One region of the Ruminococcus sp. RTP21484sp1_RTP21281st1_A8_RTP21281_210402 genome, then DNA from elsewhere that is predicted to be linked to it. Evidence: predicted binding sites of a transcription regulator. Region 1 holds the regulator's gene; the other holds the start of a gene.
The links. The regulator LexA, encoded in region 1, represses DNA repair genes until DNA is damaged. The targets are predictions, from matches to a motif close to CNAACANNTGTTNG.
Positions count from the first base shown of each region.

Region 2: the regulator LexA is predicted to act here: its motif matches at 9,404-9,417, upstream of uvrB (excinuclease ABC subunit UvrB).

Region 1 covers NZ_JBCPGE010000029.1:10,943-21,848, reverse strand. The annotation lists gene AB5170_RS14125 (RNA-binding protein) at 1-243, opposite strand, end outside; gene AB5170_RS14120 (cell division protein SepF) at 249-878, opposite strand; gene AB5170_RS14115 (YggS family pyridoxal phosphate-dependent enzyme) at 894-1,598, opposite strand; gene AB5170_RS14110 (HlyD family efflux transporter periplasmic adaptor subunit) at 1,633-3,048, opposite strand; gene lexA (transcriptional repressor LexA) at 3,282-3,902, shown strand; gene rsfS (ribosome silencing factor) at 3,972-4,340, opposite strand; gene yqeK (bis(5'-nucleosyl)-tetraphosphatase (symmetrical) YqeK) at 4,535-5,140, opposite strand; gene nadD (nicotinate-nucleotide adenylyltransferase) at 5,143-5,778, opposite strand; gene yhbY (ribosome assembly RNA-binding protein YhbY) at 5,762-6,055, opposite strand; gene obgE (GTPase ObgE) at 6,092-7,384, opposite strand; gene rpmA (50S ribosomal protein L27) at 7,448-7,735, opposite strand; gene AB5170_RS14070 (ribosomal-processing cysteine protease Prp) at 7,741-8,064, opposite strand; gene rplU (50S ribosomal protein L21) at 8,077-8,382, opposite strand; gene AB5170_RS14060 (ribonuclease E/G) at 8,614-9,846, opposite strand; gene AB5170_RS14055 (TIGR03936 family radical SAM-associated protein) at 9,867-10,577, opposite strand; gene AB5170_RS14050 (TIGR03960 family B12-binding radical SAM protein) at 10,561-10,906, opposite strand, start outside.
Region 2 covers NZ_JBCPGE010000001.1:52,541-63,446, forward strand. The annotation lists gene AB5170_RS00240 (16S rRNA (uracil(1498)-N(3))-methyltransferase) at 1-28, opposite strand, end outside; gene prmA (50S ribosomal protein L11 methyltransferase) at 31-984, opposite strand; gene AB5170_RS00250 (phosphatase PAP2 family protein) at 1,130-1,810, opposite strand; gene dnaJ (molecular chaperone DnaJ) at 1,971-3,158, opposite strand; gene dnaK (molecular chaperone DnaK) at 3,310-5,193, opposite strand; gene grpE (nucleotide exchange factor GrpE) at 5,309-5,971, opposite strand; gene hrcA (heat-inducible transcriptional repressor HrcA) at 5,988-7,028, opposite strand; gene AB5170_RS00275 (TIGR00730 family Rossman fold protein) at 7,472-8,014, opposite strand; gene AB5170_RS00280 (chromate transporter) at 8,107-8,676, opposite strand; gene AB5170_RS00285 (chromate transporter) at 8,673-9,248, opposite strand; gene uvrB (excinuclease ABC subunit UvrB) at 9,499-10,906, shown strand, end outside.

The sequences.
Region 1 (10,906 bases):
GCAGTCAATAGGATAATCCCAGGAAAAACCAAGGCCTCCGGGGAAAAAAGCTGCCATCTGCCGTTCTGCATGCTCATAGCCACCGAAAAGCTTTACCTCTACGCCTATCTGATGAAGCTTAAGGGAAACAAGCATATTTTGTTCGTTTAAGTTAAGAAAATCCGTAAAGGTGACAATATCTCTCTGGTAAGAGAGATTTGCCAGCTCCCGGATTCTCTTAAGTAAAAATTCATCCTTATCCATAAAAATCAATAACCAGCTCTTACAGAAGGTGTAGCGCCGCCAAGAATATTCTGAAGATCACCAGTGATATCTACAGAAGAGGGACCAAGTACGAAGATGTAGCTGGAAATCTTCTGAAGGGAACCATTCAGGGAATAACATGCGCCAGATGCAAAATCAATAATACGCTGTGCAAGTTCTACATCAATACCCTCCAGATTCAGAATTACAGTTGCATTGTCAAGAAGTGTGTCTGCAATTTCCCGGGTGTCCTCCATGGAAGCAGGTTTGATCACACAAACCTCCATAGAAGAAGCCTGATTCGCACGACGGCTGCTTCTCATCGGAGTGATTTTGGAAGAAGCTACAGGGCGCTGCTTCTCAGCTGGCTGTTTCGCAGGAGCCTTGGCAGCAGTCTTTTGTGTTGCTGTATGTACAGGTTCTTCGTCAAAGGAAGTATCTGCGTCAGCCAAATCATCCTCTTTCTTACGACCGAATTTCTCGAAGAATTTCTTCTTAGGCTTGTCATCCATGGGATCGTCATCAAAGAAATCCCCCTCTTCGTCATCCATCAGATCCTCATCTAAATAATTATCTTCATCATAATCGTCATCATTCAGTTTAATAGAATCTAATAATTTATCAAAAACGCTCATTTTCAATCTCCAATCTTAATCTTCTTGCCGTGTGGCATAATTTCGTTCACCAAAAATACCGGTTCCCACACGTACCATGGTTGAGCCTTCCTGGACAGCAACCTGATAATCTCCGGTCATACCCATACTCAGAACACTCATGTTAACATTATTAATGTTTTTTGCATTAATGTCAACACTTAATTTCTTCAATGTGCGAAAAACTTCACGATTTTCTTCTGGATTTTTCACAAATGGGGCAATGGTCATAAGTCCCATCACTTTTATATGGGAAAATATGCTGATTTTCTCAAGAAGAGGAAGCACCTCATTCGTCGCTAATCCGAATTTGCTTTCTTCCTCTGCTACATTAACTTCCAGCAGAATCGGCATAACAAGATCTTTCTTTGCAGCTTCCTGCTCAATGGTCTGGGCAAGGCGAAGGGAATCTACCGAGTGAATCATGGCAACCTTGTCAATAATATATTTTACTTTATTGCGCTGCAGATGACCGATCATGTGCCACTGGATATCTGATGGCAGCTGGTCATATTTATCCATGATCTCCTGCACTTTATTTTCTCCAAAAACACACGCACCGGCATCATACGCCTCCTGAAGCATGGAGACCGGTTTGGTCTTACTTACTGCCACCAATGTGACTTCACCTGGGTCACGGGAAACAGCAGCACAGGCTTTTTCAATATTTGCATTTACCTGCTGTAAATTTTCAGCTAACATTTATAAGCCTCCTTAAAAATAGTATATGTTAAACTTAGTAGAGAATATCCTGCTCTTTTACCTGGGAGGAGTCTCTGGCAATGCGGTCATAGCGGGAAAGTCCGTAGGATGTATTACTGGAAATAATGGCATATTCTTCATTCTGATCCAGTATATCTACCTGACGGAATACCGCATACCCTTGATTGATGCAGTAAACGCCTTCCAGAGAATCTGTTTCGCCTACAATAAAGCGCTGGTTGGAGTCATCTTTTACAATAGCATCTCCTTCCTTAAAAGCGCTTCTATCCACGTAATAATTGTAAGCTTCATCGGCAGAATCATCATCTGACTCAATTTTAACTTTACCGTAGATTGTAGCATTGATAAAGGTTCTTACGTTATTTCCGCTGGAATCTTTGGAAATCTTGTTAAAGCCTACACTTCCGCTGTCAGGATCAGTCGTGGCATATTCTGCCGGAATTACGTAAAAATCCTTGGATTCAATAGCGGAAAGGGGAATCTTAAGACCGGTTACTGTATTGGTAACCAGCTCAATATCCAGAAAACGGTCAGATGCATAGCGGATCAGACCGCGGCTGAAGTCAATTTTTCCATATTTGTTACCATCGATTTTTATGATGGAAAAATCGCCGCTCTGTGTCATATCATCCTTGAGAAATTTCACACGAATGGTGGAACGTCCCTCCAGCTTGGCGGCCTGTTTGTCGCTTAATGGAATGATCAGGCTCCATAATTCGCTGGTAATATTTGTATAAATGTTATCTCCGGCCTGCACCTTTTCGGATGACTTCAGATCCGTTTCATGGTAAGAAGTCTGGTCAAAATCTGCTGCTGTAATGTTCTCCACAGTCTTATTCTCATAACCGTCCATAGAATAGAGGATAATGCCGTCTTCCTGGGCTTTACAGATATTCTGTCCACCGATGGTCACTACTTGTGAATCTGCATTCCCGTCAGTGGAAATTCCCTCATACTGAAGGATGCTTCCCTCCAGCTGGTTCTTAAAACTGTAGGTGTTGTTAAATTTACTTCCGGAAAATCCCTTGGAAAAGCTGAGCATAGAACTGCGGATTTTCTCCAGTTCGTCCGCAGTCAATGCAGACTTGGTTTCTGCAATTTTTCCGGAACTTAATCCGTAAACAGCACCGTTGGCATTGATCTTACTTCCCTCCCGGGCATAATAATTCACATAACCGGAGGATTCTGCCTTAAAAACACTCTCTTCCCGAAGAGAAATACCAGTGTAGGTCTCGTTTCGTGATAAAGGACCTGTGGTAACCTGGTAAGATTCGATGTGTGTGGAGGTTACAAGTAAAAATGCAGTAAAAATCATATATAATAACAATACACCAAAAGCAACGGTGGCAATATTCAGTCCGAATATGTTCTTTAACTGGACAAAAAGTCCTGCCATTTTGCCAGGCTTGTTAGATTTCTTCTCGGACAAGCGGATTCCCCCTTTGTTTTTGAGTCGGGCTCTGAATTTTCATACCAAACAATTGTACCATTTTTTGCCGGTGAACACAAGGAAAAGAAAACGAAAAGTGTGTGAACAAAGCTGGAAGCTGTGAACAGCCTGCATATCAAAAAACGAACATATTTTCAGAATATCTGTTTGCTTAATTAAGAAAAATATGGTATGATAAGAAAAAGTTGAATGAATTTCGGAGGAAAACTCTTATGACATATGGTAAAATCAGCAAAAAACAGCAGGAAATTTTAGAATATATTAAAAGTGAGATTCTGAACCGCGGATTCCCGCCAGCAGTTCGTGAGATTTGTGAAGCTGTAAATCTGAAGTCTACATCATCTGTTCATGCCCATCTGGAAGCTCTTGAGAAGAACGGATACATCCGCCGCGATGCCACGAAGCCAAGAGCCATAGAGATCATTGATGACAATTTCAATCTTGTCCGCCGTGAAGTGGTCAATGTTCCGCTTGTAGGTACCGTAGCCGCCGGACAGCCTATTCTGGCTGTAGAGAATGTAGATGGCTACTTCCCCATCCCGGCAGAATTTATGCCCAATGAACAGAGCTTCATACTGAAGGTAAAAGGCGACAGTATGATCAATGCAGGAATCTTCGATGGTGATCAGGTTCTGGTAAAGCAGCAGCCAACTGCAGATAACGGCGACATTGTAGTTGCCCTGGTAGAGGATTCTGCCACAGTGAAGACCTTCTATAAGGAGAAGGGCTACTACCGCCTTCAGCCAGAGAATGACACTATGGATCCCATTATCATTACAGGAGAAATCCAGATTCTGGGTAAAGTATTTGGTGTCATGCGTTTTTACCAATAGTCATAAAAAATTTCCCCTTTAGCAAACAATTGCTGTTTCCAGACAATTTGTTTACCAAAGGGGACTTTTTTATTTCTCTAAAAACGCGTCCATCTCCAGAACCTTTCCATCTCTCCAGATTCTCTCCAGATCATAGAAAAGTCTGTTTTCCTCATCAAACACATGCACGATCACATCGCCGTAATCCATGAGAATCCAGCTGGAATTGCGGTTTCCCTCAATCTGCTTCGCCTCAAAGCCAGCACGTCCAAGCTGCTCCTCCACATTATCGACGATCGCCTGAACCTGATTGGAGTTTGTACCGCTTGCGATTACGAAATAATCTGCAATTACAGAAACATTATGAATATCAATTACCTTAATATCCTGTCCCTTTTTATCATCAATTGCCTTGCAGGCAATCTGTGCCATCATTTTCTCTGTACTTACTGTACTCATTCTGATCTGCTCCTTTCTTAATAATGCTTATACTGACCTAATATTATTTTAAATTCCTGCGAGAACAAAAGGCTTTAAAAGTGAAATAATATCCTCTGTCAGGTGGTACCTGGCCTTCGCTCGTGCGAAATATCTCGCATCTCGTAGAATGTTAATTGTAAATAGTAAAAATATTCGCCAGTATATGCGGAGTATTAATTATCAGATACGTTATTACGCTTATTATGCAATTCTTTATAATAAATATAAGCCTCCTTGGAAGTTGGCTCAATATCATCGGCAGAATCTTCTTCCAGATACTCCAGGGTATCTTTTAGGATCTCATACATACACTCATCCAGGTCTTCAAACGCAAGTTTGCGAATTTCCGGTAAACGGCTTGCTTTATAACGCATGGGCTCAATATAATCTGCAATATAAATAATCTTTTCAAGAAGACTCATTTCACGTCTGCCAGTTGTGTGATAATTGATGGCAGAAAGAATCTCCTGATCGTCAATCCCATATTTCTCGTGAGCAATATAAGCTCCAAGACGGGAGTGGAGAAGAAACGGGTGACTTCTCTCAAAATCGGAAACCGGAATATTGTGTTCGCTGCACATCTTCAGTTTTTTCTTATTGGGAATGCATTTGGCGCAATCGTGAAGAAGACCGGACACCTGTGCATCTTTGATATCATATCCATGGACCATAGCCAGACATGCGCTGGTGTACATAACGCCCATGGTATGCTGAAAACGATCCTCATCCAGGTATTTGGAAAGTTTTTTTTCAATTTTTGCAAAATCGTAATCTGCCATGGTCAGACTTCCTTCTTTCTGTAAATTCCATTCTCTTTCATGTAAGAAATCACCTTATCCGGGACGTAATATTTCAGACTTTTTTCTTTTGAAATCCACTGACGGATCTGATGACTGGACACATCAATATTCATAGTATCCAAAAGGGCAAAATTTCCGTTGTACCTTGCAGAAAGACGCTGGATTTCCCGATTCAGTTCAGCGTAGGACGCATGATCCCGGACAGCCACCACAAGAGTACAGGCCCGACAGATCCGCTCTGGTTCCATCCATTCGTCAAAAGCAAAAAGAGAATCTGCACCAATGATAAAATAATAGTCTGTGTCCGGATTGTATTCTTTTAGCTCTTCCAGAGTGCGATAGGTATAGGTATACCCGGTCTCGTGCATTTCTGCAAGAGACAACTCAAAATGGGGATTATCTTCAATTGCAAGCCGGACCATATCCACACGCTGGTTATCAGAGGCTCTGCCAGCACGGTCCCGTTTATGAGGCGGGTTGCCGGAAGGCATAAACAGAACCTTATCCAGCTGGAATTGCTCATAGCTCTGCTCACCCAGGATCAGATGTCCCATATGGATGGGATCAAAGGTACCGCCCATGATCCCGATTTTTTTTCGATTATTTTGGCAGTTCAATTTTCTTTTTCTCTTTTTTACCTTCGCGGTATAATACGATCTTCTTACCGATCACCTGTACAACCTGGGAATGGGTGCGCTCTGCAAGAACCTGTGCCATTTCCTTAGGATCCTCCAGACAGTTCTGAAGCACACTGATTTTAATCAGCTCTCTCGCTGCAAGTGCTTCGTCAACAGCCTTGGTGTTTTCCGGTGTAAGACCGCCCTTGCCAAGCTGGATAATGGCATCCATTTTCATTGCCAGACTTTTTAAATATGCTCTTTGCTTACTTGTCATAATTTATCTCCTGAATACCTGCTGAATAGCTGCTATTTATTTATAATAATCAAATTCAAATCCATACATACGGACCGTATCACCCTCCTGAATACCGGCGTTTTCCAGTTCATCCAGAATGCCGCCCTCTTTCAGGAAACGCTGGAAAAAGGCGAAGCCTTTCTCAGAATCCAGATTGGTATAACCAAGCATTTTCTCGATACGTGGTCCTTCTACGATAAATACAGAGGGATCTTCCTCATCAACCTGTACGGTAAATGGAAGGCTCTCATTGATCAGCATATCTTCTGGGAAGAATTCCTGCTCGAATACGATTGCTTTCTTCGGACAACTGTCCAGAAGTTCCTTGATATGGAAAAGAAGCTCGCGTACACCCTGTCCGGTAACTGCAGAAATGGGATATACTTTGATACCTTTTGGTTCAAATTCTTTGCGAAGTCTGTCTACAGGATTCTCCTGACCGTCGTCAAAAATACAGTCCACTTTATTGGCTGCAATTACCTGAGGACGCTTTGCAATTTCCGGATTGTATTTCTCCAGTTCTTTGGTAATCTTATAAATATCATCAATAGGATCTCGTCCCTCTGTGGAAGCTGCATCCACAATGTGCACCAGAACTCTGGTACGCTCAATATGGCGAAGGAACTCATGACCAAGACCGACTCCTTCAGAAGCACCTTCGATCAGTCCAGGGATATCTGCGATGATAAAACCGCCATTCTCAGTATCTACAACACCAAGGTTCGGGCTTAAGGTTGTGAAATGATAGTTGGCAATTTTCGGTTTCGCATTTGTAACACGTGAGAGAAATGTAGATTTACCAACATTAGGAAAACCTACCAGTCCTACATCTGCGATCACCTTTAGCTCCAGAAGCACTTCAAGCTCCTGAAAAGGCTGTCCAGGCTGGGCATATTTGGGAACCTGCATGGTAGGGGTTGCATAATGCTGATTTCCCTTACCGCCGCGTCCACCGCGCAGAACGATCTGACGACGATTGTCACCGGACATGTCTGCAATTACCTTACGGGATTCAGCCTCCATGATAACAGTACCTTCCGGTACCTTTAATATAATGTCGGCACCGTCGGCACCGTGGCAGCGCTTTTTGCCGCCCTCCTGACCGTCTTCTGCCTTATATTTTCTTTTATGACGGTAATCACCGAGGGTATTCTGTCCCTCGTCAACTTCAAAAATGACGTCTCCGCCCTTGCCGCCGTCGCCGCCATCCGGACCGCCGTCAGGTACATATTTTTCCCTGCGGAAGCTTACATGGCCGTCGCCGCCCTTACCGGAACGGATATATATGGTAGCTCTGTCTGCGAACATTAAATCTCCTTTATAAGAAAAGGCTCCAAACCTTTATAGATTTGAAGCCTCCTGCTCTACGAATTACTCTGCCTCTACTGGTACGATAGAAACCTGTTTCTTATCGCGGCCTTTTCTGGTGAATCTTACAACACCATCGGTCAGTGCAAATAATGTATAGTCTTTTCCGCATCCTACGTTCTCGCCTGCATGGATCTTAGTTCCGCGCTGTCTGTAAAGGATGTTGCCGGCTTTAACAAACTGTCCGTCTGCTCTCTTCGCACCTAATCTCTTGGACTCGGAATCACGACCGTTCTTTGTGGAACCAACTCCTTTTTTATGTGCGAATAACTGAAGGTTCATCTTCATCATTGTTGTTACACCTCCTTGACTCTTACTGTCAAATATCGATTGTTATAACTATGCTCAATTTCTGTTAATCCAAGAATCAGGGAATCCATAAGCAGTTTCCCGCGCTCAGTATTCGGATTTGTTTTAAAATGGATGGATACATATCCCTCATCCGCTTCCGCTTCAATCTGCTCTTCCGTAAATTTCTCAAGAGAATTCACAGTAGTAATGATCAAGGCTGATACGGCAGCACATACAATATCCTGTCCCTCTTCGGCATAGCCTGCATGTCCTTTGGACAGAAAATCCAGATAAGAGCCTTTTCTCTTCTTAACTGTAATATTGATCATAACAGCACCTGATTAAGCGTTGATCTTTTCGATTTTAACTTTGGTGTACTGCTGTCTGTGACCGTTTTTCTTGTGATATCCAGTTTTTCTCTTGTACTTGTAAACGATGACTTTTTTAGCCTTTCCGTTCTCAACTACAGAAGCGGTAACACTGGCATCCTTAACGTCTTCTCCAACCTTTAATCCGTCATTGCTAACTGCAATTACAGAATCAAAAGTAACGGTTTCACCAGCTTCAACTCCGAGCTTCTCAACTCTGATTACGTCGCCTTCAGCAACTTTGTACTGTTTACCACCTGTTGCAATAATTGCGTACATTTGTGGCACCTCCTATAGACTTTACTCGCCAAATATGGTGGTCTCTCGACTCTTAAACCTCTTTGTGCGGCATACTCGATTATAATAACAGGGAGATTTGGTTTCGTCAAGAGGTTTTGTAAAAAAAATTGTAAAAAAATTTGTAAAAAAATAAAAACGAAAACCCATGTTTCTGGTTTGCTGCTTGTAATAATTTCGAAAATACGAAAAAGGAATTTCTTATAGTTTTATTTAGAGCGTGTTCGAAAAATCTCCTGACTTTATCTGCCTGATCTCCTCTATTACCGGTTTTCTGACTTTCTTTCGTGTCATCTCCAGAATGTGAAGCGGTGTAATATCTATGGCTTTACATTTCACCGGATCCTTCCTCAGATATTTCTGCAATACATGAAAAAGCTCGTTGTTATGATCTGGGTTTGTCATATTGATAAAATCAATAAGAATAATTCCGGACAGGTTGCGAAGCCGCAGTTGTCGTGAAATTTCCTTAGCTGCTTCCAGATTGATTTTGCGATAGGTTTCTTCGGCTTTTTTCTTTCCGGTAAATTTCCCGCTGTTTACATCGATGGAGACAAAGGCTTCTGTCTGCTGGATCACAATAAACCCGCCGCTGTTCAGCCAGATTTTTTCCTTTTGAACCTCATCCAGCGCGTTTTCCATGCGGGAAAGCTTGTATAACGGAAGAAGCTTGTCCTGATAAAAACGGGCTTTGCTTTCTTCCTCCGGACTTGTTTCTTTCAAATAAGAAGTGATCTGCTGAAAAATTTCAGGATCATCTGTTACAATGTCTGTGAGATTTTCGCTGTAAATATCACGGAGAGTGGTAAGGTAAACCGGTTCTGTTTCGTAGAGAAGGCTGAAACAGGTGCGGCTTTTGCCGTTGACAGCAACTTTTTCATACAGTGATTTCAGATAAGAAAGCTCCTGAAGGATTTCAGCCTTTTCAGCCTGAGCTGCGTTGGTGCGGACAATCAAGCCATATTCCTTATTCGGACGTGCAGCCTCTGCTTCCAGCCAGCTGGATAAAGTGTGGCGCTCTGTACCAGAGAGCTTGCCAGATAGTCCGAACTTTTTTTCTCCTGTGGTGAGCACCAGGTATTTACCTGTAAAATTTAAGTTTGCAGTCAGTGCGGGAAGTTTTCCCTTCATGGCATCACGGCTTACCTGTACCAGAATCTGATCACCTGGACGTAAGGGACTGCCAGGTGCTTTCCCGGAGGCATAGATAACCTGCTCTGCTTCCTGAAGAGGAAAATAGCCGCGTACGCCAGGTGCAATAAGAACAAATGCAGCCTGGATATTAGAAGCAATATTTTCCACCTGTCCTACATAAATATTTCCGAGAATGGACTGTCGGGCGGCTGCCTCCAGGCGAAGCTCCATAATCTGACCTTCTTCCTCGATTGCACAGGCATGACATTTGTTACCGCAAAGTTCCATGGTTGTTAGAATTAATTTCGTCACTTGATTCACCTGTTTTAAGTTTATTGAACTTCCACGCCAAGGGATTCCAACGATACAAATTTATGTTTTTTCTCATTTCCAAGATCTGCATATACTTCCAGACGATGAATCATGCAGGCAAATTCCGGAAGCTCCTGTCCAAGCCAGCTGGTAAATGCATCCATTACAGCATCTGGTTTGGTATAGTTGGCACTTGCAGAAGCAAGACTTAAGAAAATGCGGTTGTCATTCTGTAAATTCATTTTGTAAATAAAAGGTCGGATATCTACCTGTTTTTCGCCTTTTTTGGTTTCTTTTGTAACAAGGATCTCAGGCTGCTTTAAAAATTCCGTAATTCTTGTCTGCCATCCATCTGCCGGTGCTTTTCCAGGACGAAATTCCACCAGATAATCAGCTGCTGCCACCAGGGACATTGCCTTGCTCGCTTTTCCGTCTTCCACCTGGCGGGCACTTAAAACACGAATGCCATTTGCCATCTGGCTGTTAAGGCGCTGACAGATTTCATCAGTAGGAATCGCAGAGGTAAGCTCCATATCGAAATATTCCCCTGTGCTGGTAACGCCCACTCCAAGAGGGGCAGCAAAGGACATGATCATATGAGGGCTGTAACCTCCTGAAAAAGCAATTGGAAGCTCTGCGCGGCGGATGGCTTTCTGGAAGTAGCGCATGGTGTCAAGATGTCCTACAAATTTCATAGGCCCTTCTTTCGTAAATTTAATTCTTACCTTCATAACATACGCCTCCTTCATAACGTCTTGCTCCGCAGCCTGCACATTTCTGACGGCAGTTTGGTGTAACCACTTCGCCTTTTGCCTGTTTCCACTCACGGATCAGAAACTCCTTGGTAACACCTGCATCTATGAAATCCCATGGGAGGATTTCATCTGTGCTTCTCTCTCGGAGTGTGTAGAATTCAATGTCAATTCCTGTTTCTGCAAAAGCCTCTTTCCAGATGTCGTAGCGGAAGCTTTCTGACCAGGCATCGTAAAGGGCACCTTTTTCATAGGCTTTTAAGATAACTTCAGAAGCACGGCGGTCACCTCTTGCAAGGAAGCCTTCC
Region 2 (10,906 bases), on a different contig from region 1:
GATAAGGCTCCACAAAAAAGCGCTGCATAATTATTCCTTTCTGGCTGTGACAGATACCCATTCTCCCTGATGGGTTACCTCAACCAGCTGAAGCCCGGCGTCTTTCACTGCCTTTACCACTACTTCTTCTTTCACATCCAGGATTCCAGAGGTGATATAGTAAGCACCCTTTTTCATCTGATTTACGATAACCGGTGTGAGAGGCACCAGTACATCTGCCAGGATATTAGCCGTTACAATGTCATATTTCTCATATCCAACCGTGTCTTGAACTTCTTTATCATCAATGATGTTTCCAATGAGCATGTCAAAAGTCTCATCCTTAATATCGTTAGCCTCTTTATTGTCTGCCACTGCCGGAATTGCACAGGGATCAAGGTCAGTTCCCACAACATGAGCAGCGCCCAGCTTCAAAGCTACAATTCCAAGAATACCGCTTCCGGTTCCAACATCCAGCATCTGGGTGTCTTTTGTCACAAATTTCTTCAGCTGACGAATTACCAGCTGGGTTGTCTCGTGCATACCAGTTCCAAAAGCTGTACCTGGATCAATGTGAAGGATCATCTTATCTTTATCTTCTTCCTTCACTTCTTCCCAGGATGGAACAATAAGAATGTCATCTACATAGAACTGATGGAAATATTCCTTCCAGTTATTGATCCAGTCTTTGTCCTCTGTCTGGGATTCTGTGATGGTACCTTCGCCGATATCCATGTATCCGCGTACTTCTTCAAGGACAGCACGTACTTTCTCGAGAACAGGTGCAGTTTCTGTGTCCTCTTCCAGATAAAAATTCAGATAGGCGATTCCATCATCCGCTGGACCTTCCGGCATAATATCCACAAACATCTGCTCTTTATCTGTCTCGGTAAGGGGCTGTTTGTCCTGAATCTCTACGCCCTCAACTCCAACGTCTGCAAGGGCAGAGATAATAACGTCTTCTGCTTCTGTTTTTGTTTTGATGGTAAAGCGATTCCACTTCATACTATTTCTCCAATCTTTTTATTGAAAGCTGTTTCTTCATAATCACAATATGGTATTTTTTAACATCTTTCGAAACGGTTGTTATCTGTTACTTTATTCTGATTTTTCAATTCACCTGACCAATTACTGGTTTTTTATGTCCATGTTACTTCTTTTTATGTGCAAAAACATGCACAACCCACTTATGTCGCTGCCCTTTCTGATAAAATCTCCAGAAAAACTCTACCAGAAGCAACGCCGCTGCTGCATCCACAATGTAATGCTGCTTCAGCACCTGGGTAGAGATAATGATCAGAATTGCAAATACCAGAGAAAATCTCTGATACCATTTCGGCACCTTCTCTGAGCCTTCCACACCTTTCCAGCACATCCAGCTCACATAGCAGTGGATAGAGGGAAACAAATTAGAAGGACTGTTCCCGCCATCCAGGGAATATACCAGAGCGAGAATCTTTTCCGAAAGGGTATTTCCTGGGATCTCCGGTCTTATATTGGTGGTCGGTATTAAAATAAAGCAGATAAAGCAAATAAAATGTATGGTCAGATCTGTGGCAACAAACCGGTAAAACATATCCTTACCACGCCTTGCCGCCAGCAAATACCCCACCGCCCAGAATGGAAATGCCAGAATATAAAACCACACAAATACAGGCAGTAAAGGAACTTCCCTGTCAAATGCCATCGTAAAATCAAAGTGATACCTGCCAGCTGTAAGCGCACTGCTTCCCCAGTAAATCAGACAATTCACTGCCATGATGGTCACAAGAGGTACAATAGACCACAGGGGGATATATCGGTTTAACAAATCTCTTTTCTTTGTTTTCAAGGCAAAACTCCTTTCCGGACTCTTGCGATGTTACTGCTCATTTCCTGACCAGCAGCACGGACAGTAACGTTGCGGCTACCCTTTAATATACAATAAGTAACAAAAAAAGAAAAGAGGATATCTCCCCTTTTCTTTATTCTTTTATGGAAAAACTGATTTTTTACTCTTCAAAGGTCTCTTTTAATTTGTCCATGAAGCTTTTTTTCTTCTTTTCGGACTTTTCTGTGCTATCGCCGGCACTGCCTGCAGGACGATTGCCGCATGCCTCGTCAAATTTGCGGAGAGCTTCTTTCGCGTCCTCATTCAGGTTGGTTGGTACCTGAACAACCAGAGTTACGTAGTGATCACCGCGAACATTCTTGTTTCGAAGGGACGGAACACCTTTTCCCTTCAGACGGATTCTGGTATCTGTCTGAGTTCCTGGTTTCACTTCATAGAGAACTTCTCCATCTACTGTATTCAGTTTGACTTCGCCGCCAAGCGCTGCCTGTGCATAAGTAATCGGTGCAGTAGAGTAAATATTCATATCCTGTCTCTGGAAAATCGGATGGCGTGCTACATTTACTTCTACCAGCAGATCGCCTCTCGGACCTCCATTTGTGCCAGGTTCACCTTTATCACGGATACGGATACTCTGACCATTGTCAATACCAGCTGGAATAGATACCTTAATTTTTTTGCGATTGGAAATGTAGCCGGTACCACGGCAATCCGGACATTTATCTTTGATAATTTTGCCAGTACCATGACAATCCGGACACACCTGAACGTTACGAACCATGCCAAACATGGACTGCTGGGTGTAAACGATCTGTCCTTCACCATTACATTTCGGACAGGTAACCGGTGAGGTACCAGCCTTAGCTCCAGAACCGTGACAGGAAGTACATTCATCTTTCAGAGTAATCTCAAGTTCTTTCTCACAGCCAAATACAGCATCCTCAAAGGTGATATTCACGCGTGCACGCAGGTTTGCACCCTTCATAGGTCCATTATTGGCACGTCTGCGGCTTCCGCCGCCTCCAAACAGATCTCCGAAAATATCTCCGAAGATATCACCCATGTCTGCGCCGGAGAAATCAAAGCCGCCGAAACCGCCTGCTCCGCCACCGCTGCCGTTTTCAAAAGCGGCATGACCAAACTGATCATACTGTCTTCTCTTGTCCGGGTCACTTAAGACGCTGTAAGCCTCTGTTGCCTCTTTGAATTTCGCTTCAGCTTCCTTATCTCCCGGATTTACATCGGGATGATACTTCTTGGCAAGCTGACGATATGCTTTTTTTAATGTAGCGTCATCGGCGCTCTTATCAACGCCTAAGACTTCATAGTAATCTCTTTTATCAGCCATGATTTCTTTTCCTAACTTTTTGTATTTGGTTATCTTATGGAAGACGCCAGCGGCGCAATTCCTGTAATATGTCTTTCACCACCACTGCCCGGTCATGAATCATGACCGGGCTGTAGTTTCATGTTCCGAAATATTGGAACTTATTATTCAATTAAACCTCTTTGTAGTCAGCATCTACAACATCATCGCCGTAACCTGCCTCGTTACCGCCCTGGGAAGCTCCTCCCATGTCCGGTCCCGGGCCTGCCTGACCAGCACCGCCCTGTGGGTTCTGTGCTTCATACATCTTTGCGAAAAGCTTCTGAGCACTTTCCATCATCTTCTCCTGAGCAGCTTTGATCTCAGCGACCTGAGCATCTCCGATCTCATCTGTATTTGCATATTTAGCAAGGATATCTTTTAATGCATTTAAGTCAGCCTCTACGGAAGCTTTGTCATTTGCATCCAGTTTATCACCAGCTTCTTTCAGTGCATTCTCAACCTGGAATACCATGGAGTCTGCATTGTTCTTTGTATCAATTGCCTCTTTACGTTTCTTATCCTGAGCTTCGAACTCAGCAGCTTCTTTAACAGCCTTGTCAATATCAGACTCGGACATGTTAGAACCAGCTGTGATTGTAATGTGCTGCTCTTTACCTGTTCCAAGATCCTTAGCAGATACATTTACAATACCGTTGGCATCGATATCGAATGTAACCTCAATCTGCGGAACACCACGACGTGCTGGTGGGATTCCATCCAGACGGAACTGTCCAAGGGACTTGTTGTCTTTCGCGAACTGACGCTCGCCCTGTAATACATTGATATCTACAGCGGTCTGATTATCAGCTGCTGTGGAGAAAATCTGGCTCTTCTTGGTCGGAATAGTTGTATTTCTCTCGATCAGACGTGTTGCAATACCACCCATTGTCTCGATGGACAGGGAAAGTGGAGTAACATCAAGAAGAAGGATGTCACCTGCACCAGCCTCACCGGAAAGCTTACCACCCTGGATAGAAGCACCAAGTGCAACACACTCATCTGGGTTCAAGGCCTTGCTTGGCTCTTTGCCAGTTAACTGTCTTACTTTATCCTGTACAGCCGGGATACGTGTAGATCCACCAACCAGAAGCACCTGTCCAAGATCAGAAGCAGTAAGACCTGCATCAGAAAGTGCACGGCGAACCGGCTCTGCTGTTTTCTCAACAAGATCGTGTGTAAGTTCGTCAAATTTAGCTCTTGTAAGGTTCATATCAAAATGCTTCGGTCCTTCAGCTGTTGCTGTGATGAATGGCAGGTTGATATTGGTTGTTGTTGCGGAAGAAAGCTCTTTCTTAGCTTTCTCAGCAGCTTCTTTCAGTCTCTGAAGAGCCATCTTATCGTTGCTTAAGTCAACGCCCTCTGTTCTCTTGAACTCAGAAAGCATATAGTCTGTAATTCTCTGGTCAAAGTCATCACCACCAAGACGGTTGTTACCAGCTGTTGCCAGAACTTCGATAACGCCATCACCAATCTCAATAATGGAAACATCGAATGTACCACCACCAAGGTCATAAACCATGATCTTCTGCTCTTTCTCATTGTCAAGACCATATGCAAGAGCTGCTGCTGTAGGCTCGTTGATGATACGTTTTACATCGAGACCTGCAATCTTACCAGCATCCTTGGTTGCCTGACGCTGAGCATCATTGAAATATGCCGGAACAGTGATAACTGCTTCTGTAACAGACTCTCCAAGGTATCCTTCAGCGTCTTTTTTCAGTTTCTGAAGAATCATAGCGGAAATTTCCTGTGGGGAATATTTCTTATCATCAATTGTTACACGGTAATCTGTACCCATCTCTCTCTTGATGGAAGAGATTGTTTTCTCTGCGTTTGTTACTGCCTGACGTTTTGCAGGCTCACCTACCAGACGCTCACCTGTCTTTGTGAATGCTACAACAGATGGTGTTGTTCTGGATCCTTCTGTATTTGCGATAACGGTTGGCTGTCCACCTTCCATAACAGCTACACAGCTGTTTGTTGTACCTAAGTCAATACCAATGATTTTTCCCATGATAATTTTCCTCCTGTTTAAAAATTCATGGTTGCTGTCCATTATACGAACAGTAACATTTATACTTTGTTTTTAGAAAATGTCGATGAAGTTTGATTCTCCAAGATGCTTTCTGTTAATTAGCAACTTTTACCATACTGTGTCTTACAACGAAATCCTTGTAGGTATATCCCTTCTGGAATTCCTCTACGACGATGTTCTCGCCAACGGATTCGTCCTCCACATGCATCACTGCATTATGCAGATTCGGATCAAATTCCTTACCTACAGCTTCGATTGGCTTCACACCCATCTCATCAAAAGCTGTCATCATCTGCTTGTAGATCATCTTCATGCCTTCTGCAAATGGATCATCCTCCGGTGCCTGTGCAAGACCTCTTTCGAAGTTATCCACGATCGGAAGCATTTTTTCAACGATGTCCCTAGCGCCGATGATGTACATGCTGGATTTCTCCTTCTCCGTTCTTTTACGGTAGTTATCGAATTCAGCCATGCTGCGCTTCAGTCTGTCTGTAAGTTCCTCGACCTGCTGTTCGAATTTATCTTTCTCTTTTTTCTTCTTGCCGAAGAAAGAAGTTTTTGTCTTGGTTTCCGGTTCCTTCTGAGATTCTGCTTCCTGATCTGACTGCTCAGTTTCTTCTGTCTGTGCTGGTTCTTCGGAAGTCTCCTCTTCTGCTGTCTGGGCTGTATCTGCTGCCTCTTCTTCGCTTCCGTCTGTTACCGGAATGTCAACTGCTTCTTCCTGTACTTCGGCTTCTTTATTCATTTCTTCTGACACGCTTTCAACCGCCTTTCTAGGTTTTCTTATTTACCATTTCGTCAAGCTGGACTTTTAATTTCTTTAAGCTGTCCACTACATTCTCGTAATCCATTCGCTTGGGACCGATGATTCCAATAGTTCCACGCATTCCATCTCCCAACTCGTAAGTAGCTGTGACCACACTGCAGTCTTTCATGGTACGTACCGGAACTTCATCCCCGATGTATACCTGAACTCCTGTGTTCTCCGGATCTCCCATTTCCTCACGGACCATATCCGCAAGTTCCTGCTTATCCTCGAAAGTGGAAATCAGCTCACTGGCTCTGGATGTATCTGCAAGCTCTGGATACTTAAATATGTTGGTTGCTCCCGATGTATATACTTTCATATCTTCTTCGTCCACGTGAATTGTAGCTGCAACTGCGTCCAGCACATCTGCAACCACACCGCTGTGGCTTCCCGCCTGTTCTTTCAATCTGGCGATCATGCCCAGATTAATGTCCTGGATGGGTACGCCGTTCAGGTTCGTGTTAAGAAGAAGATTCAGCTTCAGGATCGTCTGGTCATCCATCTCCTCATCAATATTAATGATCTGGTTCCGAATAACATTACCCTCACATACAACTACGGCAATCAGCTGCCGCTCATTGACTCGTGAAAGCTGAATGAACTTCAGGGTGCTTCCCTTATACTGGGGAACCGCAACCATAGCCGCATAATTGGTATTCGTGGCAAGAACCTTCGCCACCTGCTTGAGCACCTTATCCATCTTATCTGACTTCTCAATCATCAGATCACGGATTTCTGCGATCTCGGCTTCCTTCTCCCTGGTAAGCTCATCTACATAAAGGCGATAGCCTTTATCTGATGGAATTCTTCCGGCTGAGGTGTGGGGCTGTACGATGTAGCCCATATCCGTCAGGTCGGACATCTCATTTCGGATAGTAGCAGAGCTGACATTCAGATCCGGATATTTGGAAATAGTTCTGGAACCTACAGGCTCACCTGTTTCCATATAAGTTTTGATGATTGCTTTCAGTATTTTCCGTTTGCGCTCATCTAATACTTCATCCATGAAATATCTGCTCCTTCCTGAAAAGCAGACGGTCAAACCTGATTCTGATTTCCGTCTGGCTTCTTCGAATTCCTTTGTTAGCACTCATTATTTAGGAGTGCTAACATCTATGTTCTTAAGATACACCTCAGTATTCCTTTTGTCAATATTTTTTACAAATTTTTTTCATCTTTTTTGATAGTTTTTACCCTATACTTTACCATTCTGGCTAAATTCTCCTTACTGCAATACTTTTTTTGGGCAGCAAGGATACTATCAGGTATCTGCCAACGCAGTCTTATGTTTGCTGCCGCATAAATGAAAAAGATGCCTTGAGAAAATTTTCCCTGGCATCTTCTTTCCTATATAGGAATACCGCCCATAGGCGACATGTCCGTTTTGTAACTGTTCAGCACCTTCACAGTTATATGTTTCGCAAAACAGCCCCTGCTGAATAGCAGCCTCTATTTTTTATAATTTTCCAGATAGTCAAGAACTGCTGTCGGCTCATCCAGAAAGACTACCAGATCCAGCACGGAAAAATCCATGAATTTCTCTTCTGCTGTGTACTCCAGCAATGCTTTCATCTTGTCATAATATCCGTCAATGTTATACAGCACAATTGGGCGGTCAATACGTTTCAGGCTTTTCAAGGTAAAAATCTCAAAAAATTCCTCGTAGGTACCAATTCCGCCAGGTGCTACGATCGTAGCATCTGATTTTTCTTCCAGAAGTTTTTTGCGCTCTCTCATATTCTCTGTGAAAATAAATTCCGTGCATTTCTCATACAGAACTCCAGGCTGGTCAAAAAATCGGGGAGCAATTCCAAGTATGTAACCATTTTCTGCTGCCACGCCTCTGGCTGCTGCTCCCATCATTCCGGTAGCCCCGCCGCCAAACACCAGACCGTGACCTCTTTTTCCCATTGCTCTTCCAAGCTCTTCTGTTTTTTCATAATAAATGTTTTTAAGCAGTGCACTTGAAGCGCCATATACACATATGTTCAATCTGTTATCCCCCTTATTTTTTCTTCTAAACACAGGTGCAGCCTACCTGCGGCAGCACCATATACGAAAGTCAGCTGGCATATCTTTTCCAGTCAGCTTCCGGCAGCCGCGCAAAACACCATATTTGCCACACCGCACAAAACCATCACCAGAATAGGATTCATTTTAAATTTTCTTAAAAGCACCAGTGCGGCAGTAAAGAACACCACCATTCGAATGCATATGTTTTCCCGAAACAGTTCCACTGCACCATTTATAAAAAAAGATGATACTAAAATGGTAACTCCTGCCTTGGCGATCATGGCCACAACCGCCGGGCGAAGGGATGTAAGAGTTCCCTGGAGAAGGGACATTTTCCGGTATTTCGTGTAAATATATGCCAGCAGGGTTACAATTATACAGGAGGGTAAAATACAGCCAAGAGTAGCCACCACTGCGCCACCAGGACCAGCAATCCTGGTTCCTACAAAGGTTGCGGAGTTTACTGCAATAGGACCAGGAGTCATCTCTGCAATGGTCACAAGATTCGAAAAAGTTTCCATGGAAATCCAGCCATGCATAGTCACTACCTGTTCCTGTATAAGAGGCATTGCTGCATATCCACCTCCAAAGCTTAATGCACCAATCTGAAGGAAGCTGAAAAAGAGCTGAAGATAAATCATTTTTTGCTGCCCTCCTTCACAAGTGTACGCGCAAATCCAAATACAGCCACAATAAGTATTATATAAATAATGTTTACCTTCAGAAAATAGCTTACACAAAAACTGATGACCATAATAACCACATTTACCCAGTCATTTGATTTCGCCACGTTTTTCCCCATGTCGTATACCACAGAAATGATCACAGCACCTACGCCGGCAGTCATGCCTTTCAAAAGAGCTGCTATATAATAATTCGAGCAGAATGCATCATAAAACAAGGAAATCAGGGACAGGATCACCATTGGCGGAATAATAGCCCCCAGAACCGACAGCAGCATTCCCGGTATTCCCCCAAGCTTGTATCCCACCACAATTGCTCCGTTTACTGCAATTGCTCCTGGAGATGACTGTGCGATTGCCACCAGATCCAGCATTTCTTCCTCATCGATCCAGTGATATTGATCCACAAATTTCTCTTTCAATAAAGTAACGATCACATATCCGCCGCCAAAAGTAAACGTACTAAGATATAACGAGGCAAAAAAAAGCTTCCTCAGCACATATCTTTTATTCTTTTGTTTTTCTTCCATTTCCGGCACTCCTAATAATTCTGCATGATTTCTGCGCATCGCGAAGCGTGTTACTGGTCAGGTCGTGAACAATCACGCTTTTCTTTTTTAAGATAACGCACTATAGGTATGTCTGTCAATTAAAGTTTTGGAATGCTTCTGACATTTCAGAGGGCAGAACAAATATTCGATTCTGCTGTACTTTTATAAAAAAGGATGCTATACTGAAAACAGTTAAAGCGTGTTTGATTTTATAAAAGAAAGGACTCATATGGATCATTTTGAATTACATTCCGAGTATAAACCAACCGGCGATCAGCCACAGGCTATTGAGAAACTGGTAAAGGGATTTAAAGAGGGAAATCAGTTTGAGACGCTGCTTGGTGTCACCGGCTCTGGTAAAACTTTTACTATGGCAAACGTTATTCAGGCGCTGAATAAGCCTACTCTGATCCTGGCCCATAATAAAACTCTGGCAGCACAGTTATACGGTGAGTTTAAGGAATTCTTCCCGGAGAATGCGGTGGAGTATTTTGTCTCCTATTACGATTATTACCAGCCAGAAGCATATGTGCCTTCTTCTGACACTTATATTGCCAAGGACTCTGCGATCAATGATGAAATTGACAAGCTCCGTCTTTCTGCCACTGCCGCCATGTCAGAGCGAAAAGATGTTATTATCATCTCTTCTGTGTCCTGTATCTATGGATTGGGTTCTCCTCAGGAATTTCAGGACATGATGATTTCCCTGCGTCCTGGCATGACTAAGGATCGTGATGAGGTTATCCGGGAGCTGATCGACATTCAGTACACCCGAAATGAAATGGACTTCCACCGAAGTACCTTCCGCGTCCGTGGCGACACTCTGGAGATTTTTCCGGCTAACAGCTCAGATACCGCTGTCAGAGTGGAGTTTTTCGGAGATGAGATTGACCGTATCTCTGAGATTGATGTGCTCACCGGAGAAATCAAATGCCAGCTTGCGCACATCGGTATTTTCCCTGCTTCCCATTATGTAGTACCAGCGGAGCAGATTCAGAAAGCAGCCATTGCCATTGAAGAGGAATTAAAAGAACGGGTAGACTACTTTAAAAGCGAAGACAAGCTTCTGGAAGCCCAGCGTATCTCCGAGCGTACCAACTTTGATATTGAAATGATGAAAGAAACCGGCTTCTGCTCCGGTATTGAGAACTATTCCCGTCATCTTTCCGGACTGGAGCCAGGGCAGCCACCTTATACTCTGCTGGATTATTTCGGGGATGATTTTCTTCTTATTATTGATGAGTCGCACAAGACAGTCCCACAGGTTGGCGCTATGTATGCTGGCGACCAGAACCGTAAACAGACATTGGTAGACTATGGTTTCCGTCTGCCCTCTGCCAAGGATAACCGCCCTCTGAGTTTTGAAGAATTTGAGAATAAACTGGACCAGGTTTTGTTTGTATCTGCTACCCCGGGAGATTATGAATACGACCATGAGCTTCTCCGCGCCGAGCAGATCATCCGTCCTACCGGTCTTCTGGATCCGAAGGTGGAGGTGCGCCCTGTAGAGGGACAGATAGACGACCTGATTTCTGAAATAACAAAAGAAACCTCCAGAAAAAACAAAGTGCTGATCACAACTCTCACCAAACGAATGGCCGAGGATCTTACCCAGTATATGAAAGATGTGGGAATCC